Regions from separate parts of the Pseudomonas sp. NLJ1 genome, predicted to be linked through region 2. Evidence: riboswitches for the same ligand, from Rfam matches in the RefSeq annotation. Region 2 holds a riboswitch; the other holds the start of a gene.
The links. A riboswitch is a leader RNA that binds a small molecule or an ion and turns the genes downstream of it on or off. The one in region 2 is predicted to bind cobalamin.
Positions count from the first base shown of each region.

Region 1: linked by a shared signal. The riboswitch ahead of R9B85_RS00100 (CbtB domain-containing protein) and the one ahead of R9B85_RS00760 (CbtB domain-containing protein) in region 2 are both predicted to bind cobalamin.

Region 1 covers NZ_CP137735.1:17,534-23,995, reverse strand. The annotation lists gene R9B85_RS00120 (DUF3618 domain-containing protein) at 1-234, shown strand, start outside; gene R9B85_RS00115 (M42 family peptidase) at 378-1,451, shown strand; partial or broken gene R9B85_RS00110 (low affinity iron permease family protein) at 1,448-1,678, opposite strand; gene R9B85_RS00105 (CbtA family protein) at 1,691-2,377, opposite strand; gene R9B85_RS00100 (CbtB domain-containing protein) at 2,387-2,575, opposite strand; cobalamin riboswitch at 2,669-2,892, opposite strand; gene R9B85_RS00095 (GNAT family N-acetyltransferase) at 2,997-3,476, opposite strand; gene R9B85_RS00090 (LysE family translocator) at 3,601-4,230, shown strand; gene R9B85_RS00085 (alpha/beta fold hydrolase) at 4,252-5,124, shown strand; gene R9B85_RS00080 (pirin family protein) at 5,221-6,108, shown strand; gene R9B85_RS00075 (DNA-3-methyladenine glycosylase family protein) at 6,288-6,462, shown strand, end outside.
Region 2 covers NZ_CP137735.1:153,552-160,013, forward strand. The annotation lists gene R9B85_RS00740 (pirin family protein) at 1-136, opposite strand, end outside; gene R9B85_RS00745 (alpha/beta fold hydrolase) at 233-1,105, opposite strand; gene R9B85_RS00750 (LysE family translocator) at 1,127-1,756, opposite strand; gene R9B85_RS00755 (GNAT family N-acetyltransferase) at 1,881-2,360, shown strand; cobalamin riboswitch at 2,465-2,688, shown strand; gene R9B85_RS00760 (CbtB domain-containing protein) at 2,782-2,970, shown strand; gene R9B85_RS00765 (CbtA family protein) at 2,980-3,666, shown strand; gene R9B85_RS00770 (cobalamin biosynthesis protein) at 3,666-4,052, shown strand; gene cobM (precorrin-4 C(11)-methyltransferase) at 4,088-4,840, shown strand; gene R9B85_RS00780 (DUF1272 domain-containing protein) at 4,907-5,149, shown strand; gene R9B85_RS00785 (response regulator transcription factor) at 5,369-5,983, shown strand; gene R9B85_RS00790 (transporter substrate-binding domain-containing protein) at 5,997-6,462, shown strand, end outside.

The DNA.
Region 1 (6,462 bases), 140 kb from region 2:
TTGGGAATAGCACTGGGTGCGGCATTGGGGGCGGCGCTACCCGGTACCCGCAAGGAAGACCAGCTGATGGGCGCCAGCAGTGATCGTTTGACCGACACGCTCAAGGCCAAGGGCCGCGAGGTGAAGGCGTCGGTCGAAGAGTCGTTCGATCAGGCGGGTGGCAAGGCGTCGACCCAGGCAGAGCGCAGGCCTGGAGACTCCGATCTTTCCTCAGGGTTGGGCTTCAATTCCTGATCCTGCGGGATGTGCGTTGCCAGCCTGTTCTGCCTGGGCAGCGGGCTGGCGGCTATCCGCGAGCTCCTCCAGCCCACTTGATAATGAACGCGTGCCAAGTGGGCCGGTCAACCGCTTGCAACTTTAAACAGGGAGGTTCTGCCTTGAAGATCGACGCGTTGTTGACCGAACTCCTCAATGCCCGCGGGCCAGGTGGGCAAGAGGATGAGGTGCGCACCATTTGCCTGCGAGAGCTCGCCAACTTCTGTGATGACACGCACATCGATTCTGCCGGCAACGTGGTAGGGGTCATTCGCGCCGGGCTTGCATGCAATCCGCAGGCAGCCATACGTGTAATGGCCCACCTCGATGAGATCGCGATGATCGTCAAGAATGTCCACGACAACGGCACACTGGAGGTGCTTGCCCTCGGGGGAGCGCAACCGATCAGCTTTGGTGTCTGCCCTGTCGACATCCTGGGCGATGAGCAGATCCTGCCTGGCGTGCTGTCGTATGGCTCGATGCACAGTAGCAGTCGGACTGCCAACGGAAGAGACGTGCTGACCGGAAACGTCCAGTGGAAGGATGTGCATGTAGTCACACGCAAGACCAAGCAGGAACTGCAGGCATTGGGGGTTCGACCAGGTACGCGGGTCGTGCTCAGCCAGCACTGGCGTCGGCCATTCAAAGTGCAGGACTGTGTTGCCGCTCATTTTCTCGATGACCGTGCTCCCATCAGCGCTGTCATCCTCTGTGCGAAGCTGCTGGGTGAGAGGCGAGCGGCGCTGAAGCAGGATGTGTGGTTCGTGCTCACCACACTGGAGGAAGAATCCAATGCCGGTGCCATGTACGCCGCGTCCCGGTTGCCCGGCGACACCACCATCGCGGTCGAGGTCGGCCCGGTGCTCGAAGAGTATGGTACGCAGCTGTCAGCCGACCCGATCATCAATACCGGTGACCAGAAGGGCTACTACAGCCGCACCGTGGTACAAGGCCTGATCGCCGCTGGCCGCAGGGCAGGGTACAAGCCGCAGGCGGCATTGCTCGTAGACTTTGCGTCGGATGCGAGTGCGGTATTGAGCGCAGGGATCGATGCCCGGGCAGGTTGCATTGCGATCCCGACAGAGAACACTCATGGCTTTGAGATGGTACTCCTGGATGGCATTTCAGCCTGTGCGGAAACCTTGGCCGAATTCCTGGTGAGCTCCCAGGATGAAAACGACCTTATAGGCCGCTAGCGCTGCAGATTGTCCCGAGCGGCATCGTCTGCCTGTCGCTCGCGAGGGGGCTGTGGAGGCGTTTCGCAGTGTCTGCCCATCGCCTGATACTCTTTGCGAAGTTGATGGATCTCCCGGTTGTCGAGTGATTCGAGGCCTAGTACCGATTGCTCCGCTGATTTTGTAGCGCGGATCAGTTCGTCGAGCTTCACATGGATGATGTCGTTGTCCCGGTTCTGGGTGTTCTGAAAAGGCAGGCATCAGGCCTGATTGGAGCGCCGGAACAGCCAGGCGCTGAGCAGGCCCAGGGCCAGCCAGAAGGCGGCGTTGGTCAGCCAGGAGGCCACTTTGAACTGGGTTTCCAACGCTGCGGGGGCAAGGCTTTCGTGCACCTCGGGTTGCGGCGCACCGATCACATGAGGAATGACCAGCAACACGGCGCCAAATGCCTTGAGCAACCAGTGGCGGGCGAACACCAGCAGGGCCAGGCCCAGCGCGGTGGCGCTGGCGGTGCCGACCCACCAGGCCTGGCGTTGCCCCAGGTCGGCGGCGGCAGTACCTGGCAGTTCCGGCGGCAGGCCCAGGGTCGGGGCCAGGCAGAACACTGCGAAGCCGGCCAGGCCCCATAGTGCACCGGTGCCGGCACGCTTGGGTTCGCGCAGGCTGTACAGGGCGGTGAGGATCAGGGCGAAGCCGACCGCGACCACCAGGTTGCCGCCAGTGGTGGACAGCACCCGCTGCCAGCCGTCTTCCGGCGACCAGGCTTCGGCGCTGTGTTCATGGGCTGCCACTTCGCCGGCATGCTCGTGCTGGCCGACCGGGGCTGCGGACTCGTAGGTTTCTGCCTCGAGAATCAGCGGGGCGACCCAGAAGCTTTGCAGCAGGGTCAGCAGCAAGGCCGCCAGCAACCCGCTGAAGCCCGCGGTACGGGCAATGCGTGTGATCATCGGGCGTACTCAGTGGCAGGGGAAGGCGGCGCTGTGGCGGGTGTCGTGGGCGGCGTTGTGCACGGCCTCGATGTGCGAGAAGCCAGCGAAGTACACCAGGCACAAGCCCAGCAGGCTGGCGCCGACGGCGATGACGACACGCTGGCTGAGGGTAACGGGGGTAGTAATGCTGTGTTGCTTGGCGCTGGTGACGGGCATGACGCGTTCCTCTGCTTTTTGTGGGCAACGGGCAAGCGCGGCAGCCCCGAGCGTGGCAGCCCAGGGGAATGCAACAGCGCCCGCCCACCGCGGGGTGTTCATGAACGCCAGGCCGGTCTCCGGGCTTGCGAGGAGGAGCCAGGCTCCTGGAAGGCGTCACCTTCCCATGCCGGGTGATCGGGCACAGTGGTACAGACGCTTCGCTCGCTTACCGTTGCGGGGGCAGCACCGGCCTTGTCCGGCCCTGCTGGAGGGCCTGGGACGCACCGGTTTCCCGTTTCACCCCCATTGGGGGCACCTGAACGCGAGGCATAAGGAGACCATGGGGCGGGGCTGCCGTCAATTGCCAGAATCGAGTTTGCCGGCGCCTCGGCTACTCCGCACCCACAGGGATTGTGAAGCGGACGCAAAGCGCTCCCGGTCAGCCCCGGGCAAACGCCGCCAGCTTGTCCCCATCCAGCCGGTAACGCACCCACTCATCCTGCGGCTCGGCACCCAGCTTCTGGTAAAAGCCGATCGCCGGCTCGTTCCAGTCCAGCACGCTCCATTCCAGCCGCCCACACTTGTTCGCCACCGCCTCGCGGGCAATGTGCTGCAGCAACTGCCGGCCGGCGCCGTCGCCGCGTTGCTCAGGAGTGATGTACAGGTCTTCCAGGTAGATACCGTTGCGGCCTAGCCAGGTCGAGTAGCTATAGAAATACACGGCGAATCCGATTGCCCGGCCATCGCGTTCGCAAATCAGGCTGTGCACGGTGCTGCCCTCGTCGAAAAGGCTGTGCTCGATATCGGCAACGCTGGCGATTACCTCGTGGCGGGCGCGTTCGTACTCAGCCAGTTCGGTGATGAAGGCCAGGATCTGCTCGGCATCGTTGCGAACGGCAGGGCGAATGGTGAGGCTCATGGTGACGGCTTCCTTGGTCTGGGAGTAGCGGTACAGCGATGTGTATCTACACAATTTAGTGAAACTGTACCGGTTGTAGAGGAGGGGACTCCGTTAGTGTGACAGCACCCATAACGAAAGTGGAATGCCTGCCATGCTTGCCTCTGCCGACCTGCTGACCGCCTTCGTGCTGTTCGCCTTCGTGTCTTCCATCACTCCTGGCCCCAACAACACCATGCTGTTGGCCTCGGGTGTCAATTTCGGCGTGCGCCGCTCCATTCCCCACGCCATGGGTATCAGCGTCGGTTTCATGGTCATGGTGCTGGCCGTTGGCCTGGGCCTGGGGGAGGTGTTCAAGGCCTGGCCGGTGCTGTACACGGTATTGCGCTACACCGGCGCCGCCTACCTGCTGTACCTGGCCTGGAAAATCGCCACCTCCGGGGCGGTCGGCACCGCTTCGTCCAGTGCCCGCAAACCGCTGGGCTTCTGGGGCGCGGCGGCATTCCAGTGGGTCAACCCCAAGGCCTGGGTGATGGCAGTGGGGGCAATCACCACCTACACGCCGGCGCAAGGCTATGTGACCAACGTCATTGTCATTGCCGCCTTGTTCGCCCTGGTCAACCTGCCGAGCGTTGGGGTATGGGTGATGTTTGGCAGTGCCCTGCGCAACCTGTTGCAGAACCCGCGTTGGCTGATGCTGTTCAATGTCCTGATGGCCTTGTTGCTGGTGATTTCACTGTACCCGCTGCTGTTTGTAGAATCGGCATTTTCCTGACCCCGCGAGTACAGTAAGCCGATGCAGTTGATCCCCTGGTCCCACGAATGCGCCGAAGGTTTCACCCTGCGGGGCTGGCGAACCCCGGCCAGTGGCAAGCCGTTGCTGCATTTCCTGCACGGCAACGGCTTCTGCTGCCTGGCCTACCAGCCATTGCTGATGCGGCTGGGCGAACATTTCGACCTGTGGCTCAGCGATGTCCAGGGCCATGGTGACAGCGACCATGGTGGGGTGTTTCGTGGCTGGAACCGGACCGCTGCGCTGGCGGTGGACGCTTTCGCAGCCGGGCGAGGCGAGTATGGCGACGTGCCGCGCTTTGCCGTCGGGCACAGCTTCGGTGGCGTGCTCACCGGCCTGATCCTGGCCAGTGAGCCGCAACTGTTCACGCGTGCCGTGCTGCTTGACCCGGTACTGTTCAGCCGGCGCATGCTGGGTGTGATGGGCGTGGCGGCTCTGGTCGGCTTGCACCAGCGTCATACGCTGGCGCGCAAGGCTGCCACCCGTCGCAGCCACTGGCCCGACCGCGAGGCAGCCCTGGCTTCGCTGCATGGGCGGGGTATCTTCAAGGGCTGGACCGATGAGGCGTTGCGGGCCTACGTAGAGCATGCCATCGGTGACTGTGGCGAAGCGGTGGTGCTCAAGTGCCGGCCCAGCCGCGAAGTGGAAATCTTCAGTTCGTTCCCCAAACGCATGTGGGCGAGCCTGGCGGCGATCCGCACGCCCACGCGGGTGCTTTACGGCGAGCACACTTACCCCTTCGTGCCCCATTCGGTGAACCGCCTGGCGGCGCTCAACCCTCATGTCAGCGGCAGGCAGGTTGCCGGCGGGCATTGTTTCATGCAGGAAGACCCGGTCATGGCTGCCGAACAGGTGCTCGGTTTCTTGCAAGGCTGACTGTTCCATGGGTGGAACGATGAATGCCAAACAAGCCTGCTACCGCCTGATTGGCATCATTGATAAGGTTATCTCAACCAAGAGAGGAGCCTTCTCATGAAAACGATTCTGGGTATTCACCGCAGCCCTCACGCCCACTGGGTAGGTGATGGGTTTCCGGTGCGCAGCCTGTTCACCTACGACAACCTGGCCAGCAAGATCAGCCCGTTCCTGCTGCTGGACTATGCCGGCCCTCACGACTTCACCCCCACCAGTGCGCGGCGTGGCGTTGGCCAGCATCCGCACCGCGGTTTCGAAACCGTGACCATCGTTTACCAGGGCGAACTGGAGCACCGTGACTCCACCGGCGCTGGCGGCTTGATCGGCCCAGGTGACGTGCAGTGGATGACTGCTGCCAATGGCATCATCCATGAAGAGTTCCATTCCCCAGGCTTCGCCCGCACTGGCGGTACCCTGGAGATGGTGCAGCTGTGGGTCAACCTGCCGGCCCGGGACAAGCGCGCAGCGGCTGGCTACCAGACGCTGCTGGCCGAGGACATCCCGGTGGTGGCGCTGGAGGGCGAGGGCGGCAGCCTGCGAGTGATTGCCGGTGACTATCGTGGGCATTCAGGGCCGGCGCAGACCTTTACCGCCATGGATGTCTGGGACCTGCGCCTGAATGCCGGTGCAGCCTTGCAGTTGCCGGTTGCCGCCGGGCGCAATGCGGCGCTGGTGGTGTTGCGCGGCAACGTGCGGATCAACGGCGAGCGCGAAGCCGGCCCATCGAGCCTGGTGCTACTTGACCGCGCCGGTGAGGATGTAGCCGTCGAAGCACTGGAAGGCGCCAGCCTGCTGTTGCTCAGCGGTGAACCGATCGACGAGCCGATCGTGGGTTATGGCCCGTTCGTGATGAACAGCCAGGCAGAAATTGCCGAGTCGTTCGACGACTTCCATGCCGGGCGGTTCGGGCAGATGCAGGATGCACGGGACGGTGCGGCGCATTGATCCTTGCCTGAAAAAGCTGGGGCTGCGTTGCAGCCCTATCGCGACACAAGGCCGCTCCTACAGGGAAGCACAACCCCTTGTAGGAGCGGCCTTGTGTCGCGATAGAGGCGCAAAGCGCCCCCAGCACTCAAAAGCCACGTCCGGATTGAAACTATTGGCATTACTGGCATGATCACCCCATGCCCAAGCTCACCCCCTTGCACGCCGTGCGCCGATCATTGCCCACCCCTGGCCGCCACACCCTGTGGCTGCGCTACCATGCCCCTTACCACTGGCCCTCGACCCTGGCCTTCCTCTCTGCCCGCTGCATCCCCGGCATCGAGACCTGTCTCGACGGCACCTACCGCCGTACCT
Region 2 (6,462 bases):
GGCCGGCATAGTCCAGCAGCAGGAACGGGCTGATCTTGCTGGCCAGGTTGTCGTAGGTGAACAGGCTGCGCACCGGAAACCCATCACCTACCCAGTGGGCGTGAGGGCTGCGGTGAATACCCAGAATCGTTTTCATGAGAAGGCTCCTCTCTTGGTTGAGATAACCTTATCAATGATGCCAATCAGGCGGTAGCAGGCTTGTTTGGCATTCATCGTTCCACCCATGGAACAGTCAGCCTTGCAAGAAACCGAGCACCTGTTCGGCAGCCATGACCGGGTCTTCCTGCATGAAACAATGCCCGCCGGCAACCTGCCTGCCGCTGACATGAGGGTTGAGCGCCGCCAGGCGGTTCACCGAATGGGGCACGAAGGGGTAAGTGTGCTCGCCGTAAAGCACCCGCGTGGGCGTGCGGATCGCCGCCAGGCTCGCCCACATGCGTTTGGGGAACGAACTGAAGATTTCCACTTCGCGGCTGGGCCGGCACTTGAGCACCACCGCTTCGCCACAGTCACCGATGGCATGCTCTACGTAGGCCCGCAACGCCTCATCGGTCCAGCCCTTGAAGATACCCCGCCCATGCAGCGAAGCCAGGGCTGCCTCGCGGTCGGGCCAGTGGCTGCGACGGGTGGCAGCCTTGCGCGCCAGCGTATGACGCTGGTGCAAGCCGACCAGAGCCGCCACGCCCATCACACCCAGCATGCGCCGGCTGAACAGTACCGGGTCAAGCAGCACGGCACGCGTGAACAGTTGCGGCTCACTGGCCAGGATCAGGCCGGTGAGCACGCCACCGAAGCTGTGCCCGACGGCAAAGCGCGGCACGTCGCCATACTCGCCTCGCCCGGCTGCGAAAGCGTCCACCGCCAGCGCAGCGGTCCGGTTCCAGCCACGAAACACCCCACCATGGTCGCTGTCACCATGGCCCTGGACATCGCTGAGCCACAGGTCGAAATGTTCGCCCAGCCGCATCAGCAATGGCTGGTAGGCCAGGCAGCAGAAGCCGTTGCCGTGCAGGAAATGCAGCAACGGCTTGCCACTGGCCGGGGTTCGCCAGCCCCGCAGGGTGAAACCTTCGGCGCATTCGTGGGACCAGGGGATCAACTGCATCGGCTTACTGTACTCGCGGGGTCAGGAAAATGCCGATTCTACAAACAGCAGCGGGTACAGTGAAATCACCAGCAACAAGGCCATCAGGACATTGAACAGCATCAGCCAACGCGGGTTCTGCAACAGGTTGCGCAGGGCACTGCCAAACATCACCCATACCCCAACGCTCGGCAGGTTGACCAGGGCGAACAAGGCGGCAATGACAATGACGTTGGTCACATAGCCTTGCGCCGGCGTGTAGGTGGTGATTGCCCCCACTGCCATCACCCAGGCCTTGGGGTTGACCCACTGGAATGCCGCCGCGCCCCAGAAGCCCAGCGGTTTGCGGGCACTGGACGAAGCGGTGCCGACCGCCCCGGAGGTGGCGATTTTCCAGGCCAGGTACAGCAGGTAGGCGGCGCCGGTGTAGCGCAATACCGTGTACAGCACCGGCCAGGCCTTGAACACCTCCCCCAGGCCCAGGCCAACGGCCAGCACCATGACCATGAAACCGACGCTGATACCCATGGCGTGGGGAATGGAGCGGCGCACGCCGAAATTGACACCCGAGGCCAACAGCATGGTGTTGTTGGGGCCAGGAGTGATGGAAGACACGAAGGCGAACAGCACGAAGGCGGTCAGCAGGTCGGCAGAGGCAAGCATGGCAGGCATTCCACTTTCGTTATGGGTGCTGTCACACTAACGGAGTCCCCTCCTCTACAACCGGTACAGTTTCACTAAATTGTGTAGATACACATCGCTGTACCGCTACTCCCAGACCAAGGAAGCCGTCACCATGAGCCTCACCATTCGCCCTGCCGTTCGCAACGATGCCGAGCAGATCCTGGCCTTCATCACCGAACTGGCTGAGTACGAACGCGCCCGCCACGAGGTAATCGCCAGCGTTGCCGATATCGAGCACAGCCTTTTCGACGAGGGCAGCACCGTGCACAGCCTGATTTGCGAACGCGATGGCCGGGCAATCGGATTCGCCGTGTATTTCTATAGCTACTCGACCTGGCTAGGCCGCAACGGTATCTACCTGGAAGACCTGTACATCACTCCTGAGCAACGCGGCGACGGCGCCGGCCGGCAGTTGCTGCAGCACATTGCCCGCGAGGCGGTGGCGAACAAGTGTGGGCGGCTGGAATGGAGCGTGCTGGACTGGAACGAGCCGGCGATCGGCTTTTACCAGAAGCTGGGTGCCGAGCCGCAGGATGAGTGGGTGCGTTACCGGCTGGATGGGGACAAGCTGGCGGCGTTTGCCCGGGGCTGACCGGGAGCGCTTTGCGTCCGCTTCACAATCCCTGTGGGTGCGGAGTAGCCGAGGCGCCGGCAAACTCGATTCTGGCAATTGACGGCAGCCCCGCCCCATGGTCTCCTTATGCCTCGCGTTCAGGTGCCCCCAATGGGGGTGAAACGGGAAACCGGTGCGTCCCAGGCCCTCCAGCAGGGCCGGACAAGGCCGGTGCTGCCCCCGCAACGGTAAGCGAGCGAAGCGTCTGTACCACTGTGCCCGATCACCCGGCATGGGAAGGTGACGCCTTCCAGGAGCCTGGCTCCTCCTCGCAAGCCCGGAGACCGGCCTGGCGTTCATGAACACCCCGCGGTGGGCGGGCGCTGTTGCATTCCCCTGGGCTGCCACGCTCGGGGCTGCCGCGCTTGCCCGTTGCCCACAAAAAGCAGAGGAACGCGTCATGCCCGTCACCAGCGCCAAGCAACACAGCATTACTACCCCCGTTACCCTCAGCCAGCGTGTCGTCATCGCCGTCGGCGCCAGCCTGCTGGGCTTGTGCCTGGTGTACTTCGCTGGCTTCTCGCACATCGAGGCCGTGCACAACGCCGCCCACGACACCCGCCACAGCGCCGCCTTCCCCTGCCACTGAGTACGCCCGATGATCACACGCATTGCCCGTACCGCGGGCTTCAGCGGGTTGCTGGCGGCCTTGCTGCTGACCCTGCTGCAAAGCTTCTGGGTCGCCCCGCTGATTCTCGAGGCAGAAACCTACGAGTCCGCAGCCCCGGTCGGCCAGCACGAGCATGCCGGCGAAGTGGCAGCCCATGAACACAGCGCCGAAGCCTGGTCGCCGGAAGACGGCTGGCAGCGGGTGCTGTCCACCACTGGCGGCAACCTGGTGGTCGCGGTCGGCTTCGCCCTGATCCTCACCGCCCTGTACAGCCTGCGCGAACCCAAGCGTGCCGGCACCGGTGCACTATGGGGCCTGGCCGGCTTCGCAGTGTTCTGCCTGGCCCCGACCCTGGGCCTGCCGCCGGAACTGCCAGGTACTGCCGCCGCCGACCTGGGGCAACGCCAGGCCTGGTGGGTCGGCACCGCCAGCGCCACCGCGCTGGGCCTGGCCCTGCTGGTGTTCGCCCGCCACTGGTTGCTCAAGGCATTTGGCGCCGTGTTGCTGGTCATTCCTCATGTGATCGGTGCGCCGCAACCCGAGGTGCACGAAAGCCTTGCCCCCGCAGCGTTGGAAACCCAGTTCAAAGTGGCCTCCTGGCTGACCAACGCCGCCTTCTGGCTGGCCCTGGGCCTGCTCAGCGCCTGGCTGTTCCGGCGCTCCAATCAGGCCTGATGCCTGCCTTTTACGCTGGCTTCGGCTGCCGCCGGGGTTGCCCGGCGGATACGCTGGAAACATTGCTACGCCAGGCCCTGGCCAACCAGGGCCTGGCGTTGGCCGACCTGCAAGGCATCGCCAGCATCAGCCTGAAGGCCGACGAACCCGGTTTGCAGCAATTGGCTGAACGCCTCGACCTGCCCTTGGTGCTGTACGATACCGCGCAGTTGCAACCTTACGAACCCCAGCTCAGCCACCGCTCCGCCACGGCCCATGCTCACAGTGGCTGCTGGGGTGTGGCAGAGAGTGCGGCACTGGCCCTGGCCTGCCAGCGGGTTGGCACTGCCAGGTTGCTGCTGAAACGCCAGATACTGGGCCCGGCTACCCTCGCCCTGGCCTGTTGAACGCTTCCTCCCCCTCTTTCTCGCAAGGACTTTCCATGACGGTCTACTTCATCGGCGCCGGCCCCGGCGACCCGGAACTGATCACTATCAAGGGCCAACGGCTGATCCGCCAGTGCCCGGTGATCATCTATGCCGGTTCGCTGGTGCCGGCCGCCGTGCTCGAGGGGCACCAGGCCGAGACCGTGATCAACAGCGCCGAGCTGCATCTGGAACAGATCATTGCCGCCATGCGCAGCGCGCATGAACAAGGCCAGGATGTGGCCCGGGTACACAGTGGCGACCCCAGCCTGTACGGCGCCATCGGCGAGCAGATCCGCCACCTGCAAGCGCTGGGCATCGATTACCAGATCATCCCCGGGGTCACCGCCACGGCGGCTAGCGCCGCCCTGCTCGGCTGCGAACTGACCCTGCCCCAGGTAGCGCAGACCGTCATCCTCACCCGCTATGGCGACAGTTCGCCCATGCCGCCCGGCGAGCAACTGGGCGAGCTGGCGCGCCATGGCAGCACCTTGGCGATTCACCTGGGGGTCAAGCACCTGTCGCGTATCGTCGATGAGCTGCTGCCGCACTACGGCGCGCACTGCCCGGTGGCGGTGGTGCATCGTGCTACCTGGCCGGACCAGGACTGGGTGCGCGGTACCCTCGGCGATATCGTGGAACGCGTCGCGGCCAAGGATTTCCGGCGCACGGCGCTGATCCTTGTGGGCCATGTGCTGGGCGACACACCGTTTGCCGAGTCGGCCTTGTATCGCGCCGGGCACGCCCACCTGTATCGGCCTGGCGACTGAGCATTGCCAGGTTCGCCGCAGGCGTAGCAGACTCCGGTTTCCCGCCTGCAAACAGGAGTCATGCCCATGCTGGACCTACGCCCAAACTGCGAGTGCTGCGATACCGACCTGCCGGGTGACAGCCCCGATGCGCTGATCTGTTCCTTCGAATGCACCTTCTGCCGCACCTGCGCCGAAACACGTTTCCAGGGCCGCTGCCCGAACTGCACCGGCCAGCTGGTGGCACGCCCGACACGGGTCGGCCAGGCACTGGCCAACAACCCCGCCTCAACCCAGCGCGTGAGCAAATCACACTCCGCCTGCGCATGACGACTACAAAAACAGGCATCGCCGCTTTGCCAGGGTGATGTCTTTCCCACTTTTTGTAGGACTTTTCAACAGCAAGCACGTGGACTTTCAACACTTCTATACTCGGCATTACCAAATTTCGGGAATGGTCGTATCGTGCAGCGCTTCCGATAACCCCACTTGCAGACGTATTCCTGAGTGATCCAGGAAGCGGACCACATCCTCACAGGAGTTTTCTTCATGACTACCGTGCTGATCGTCGACGACCACCCCATCGTCCGGCTGTCCTTGCGCATGTTGCTCGAACGCGAGCGCTTCCGTGTTGTCGGCGAGGTCGGCAATGGCAGCGAGGTGGCGCAGGTGGCCCGCGACCTGCGACCGGATGTGGTAATTCTCGACATCGGCCTGCCCGGCCTGGATGGCATGGAAGTGATAAAGCGCCTGCAATGCCTGGAGCCGGCGCCCAAGATCATGGTGCTGACCGGCCAGGCCACCGATCTGTATGTGCGGCGCTGCCTGGATGCTGGCATCGGCGCTTTTGTCACCAAGGAAGAAGACCACGAGGCGTTGCTGTTTGCCCTTAAAGCGCTCGTCAAGGGCTACTCGACCTTCCCGCAGATGTCGGTCAATAGCAACTCGCTGGAAAGCGAGCCAGTGCGCCTGTCCAGCCTGTCCAACCGGGAAATGGAGGTGCTGCGGCGCCTGGCGCGCGGCGAGAACAACAAGAATATCGGCACCTGCATGAACCTCAGCGCCAAGACCATAAGCACCTACCGGGGCCGCATCATGGAAAAGCTCAAGACCGAATCACTGGTTGAAATGGTCGACCTGGCCAAGCGCAACAGCGTCTACTGAGCGCTCGATGACAATGAAGCGCCTGCTGGCAAGCGCCCTGCTGGTCATCGGCCTGGCCGGTTCCGGCGCGCTGCTGGCAAACAGCGAACCTCGCCAATTGCTGGCACGCTCGGTCAGCGCCGCGGCCCCGCTTGCGCTGTCCAGCGAAGAGCGGCATTGGCTACAGCAACGCCAGCACCTGGTACTTGGCAGTTCGCGCCCCGACTACCCGCCGCTGGAGATCAATGTCAGCCAGCACGACTACGAAGGCCTCAGCGCCGATTACGCTGGCATCATCGCAGAACAGCTGGGTACCACCATCGAAGTACGACGCTTCGACAGCCGCCACGAAGCCATCGCTGCGCTACGCGACGGCCGTATCGACCTGCTGGGCAGCTCCAACGCCTTCGAGGCAGCGGATGCCCAGCTCAGCCTCAGTTCAAGCTACGCCGACGATCTGCCAGTCATCGTCACCCGCGAGGGGCGCAGCCTGAAGAACA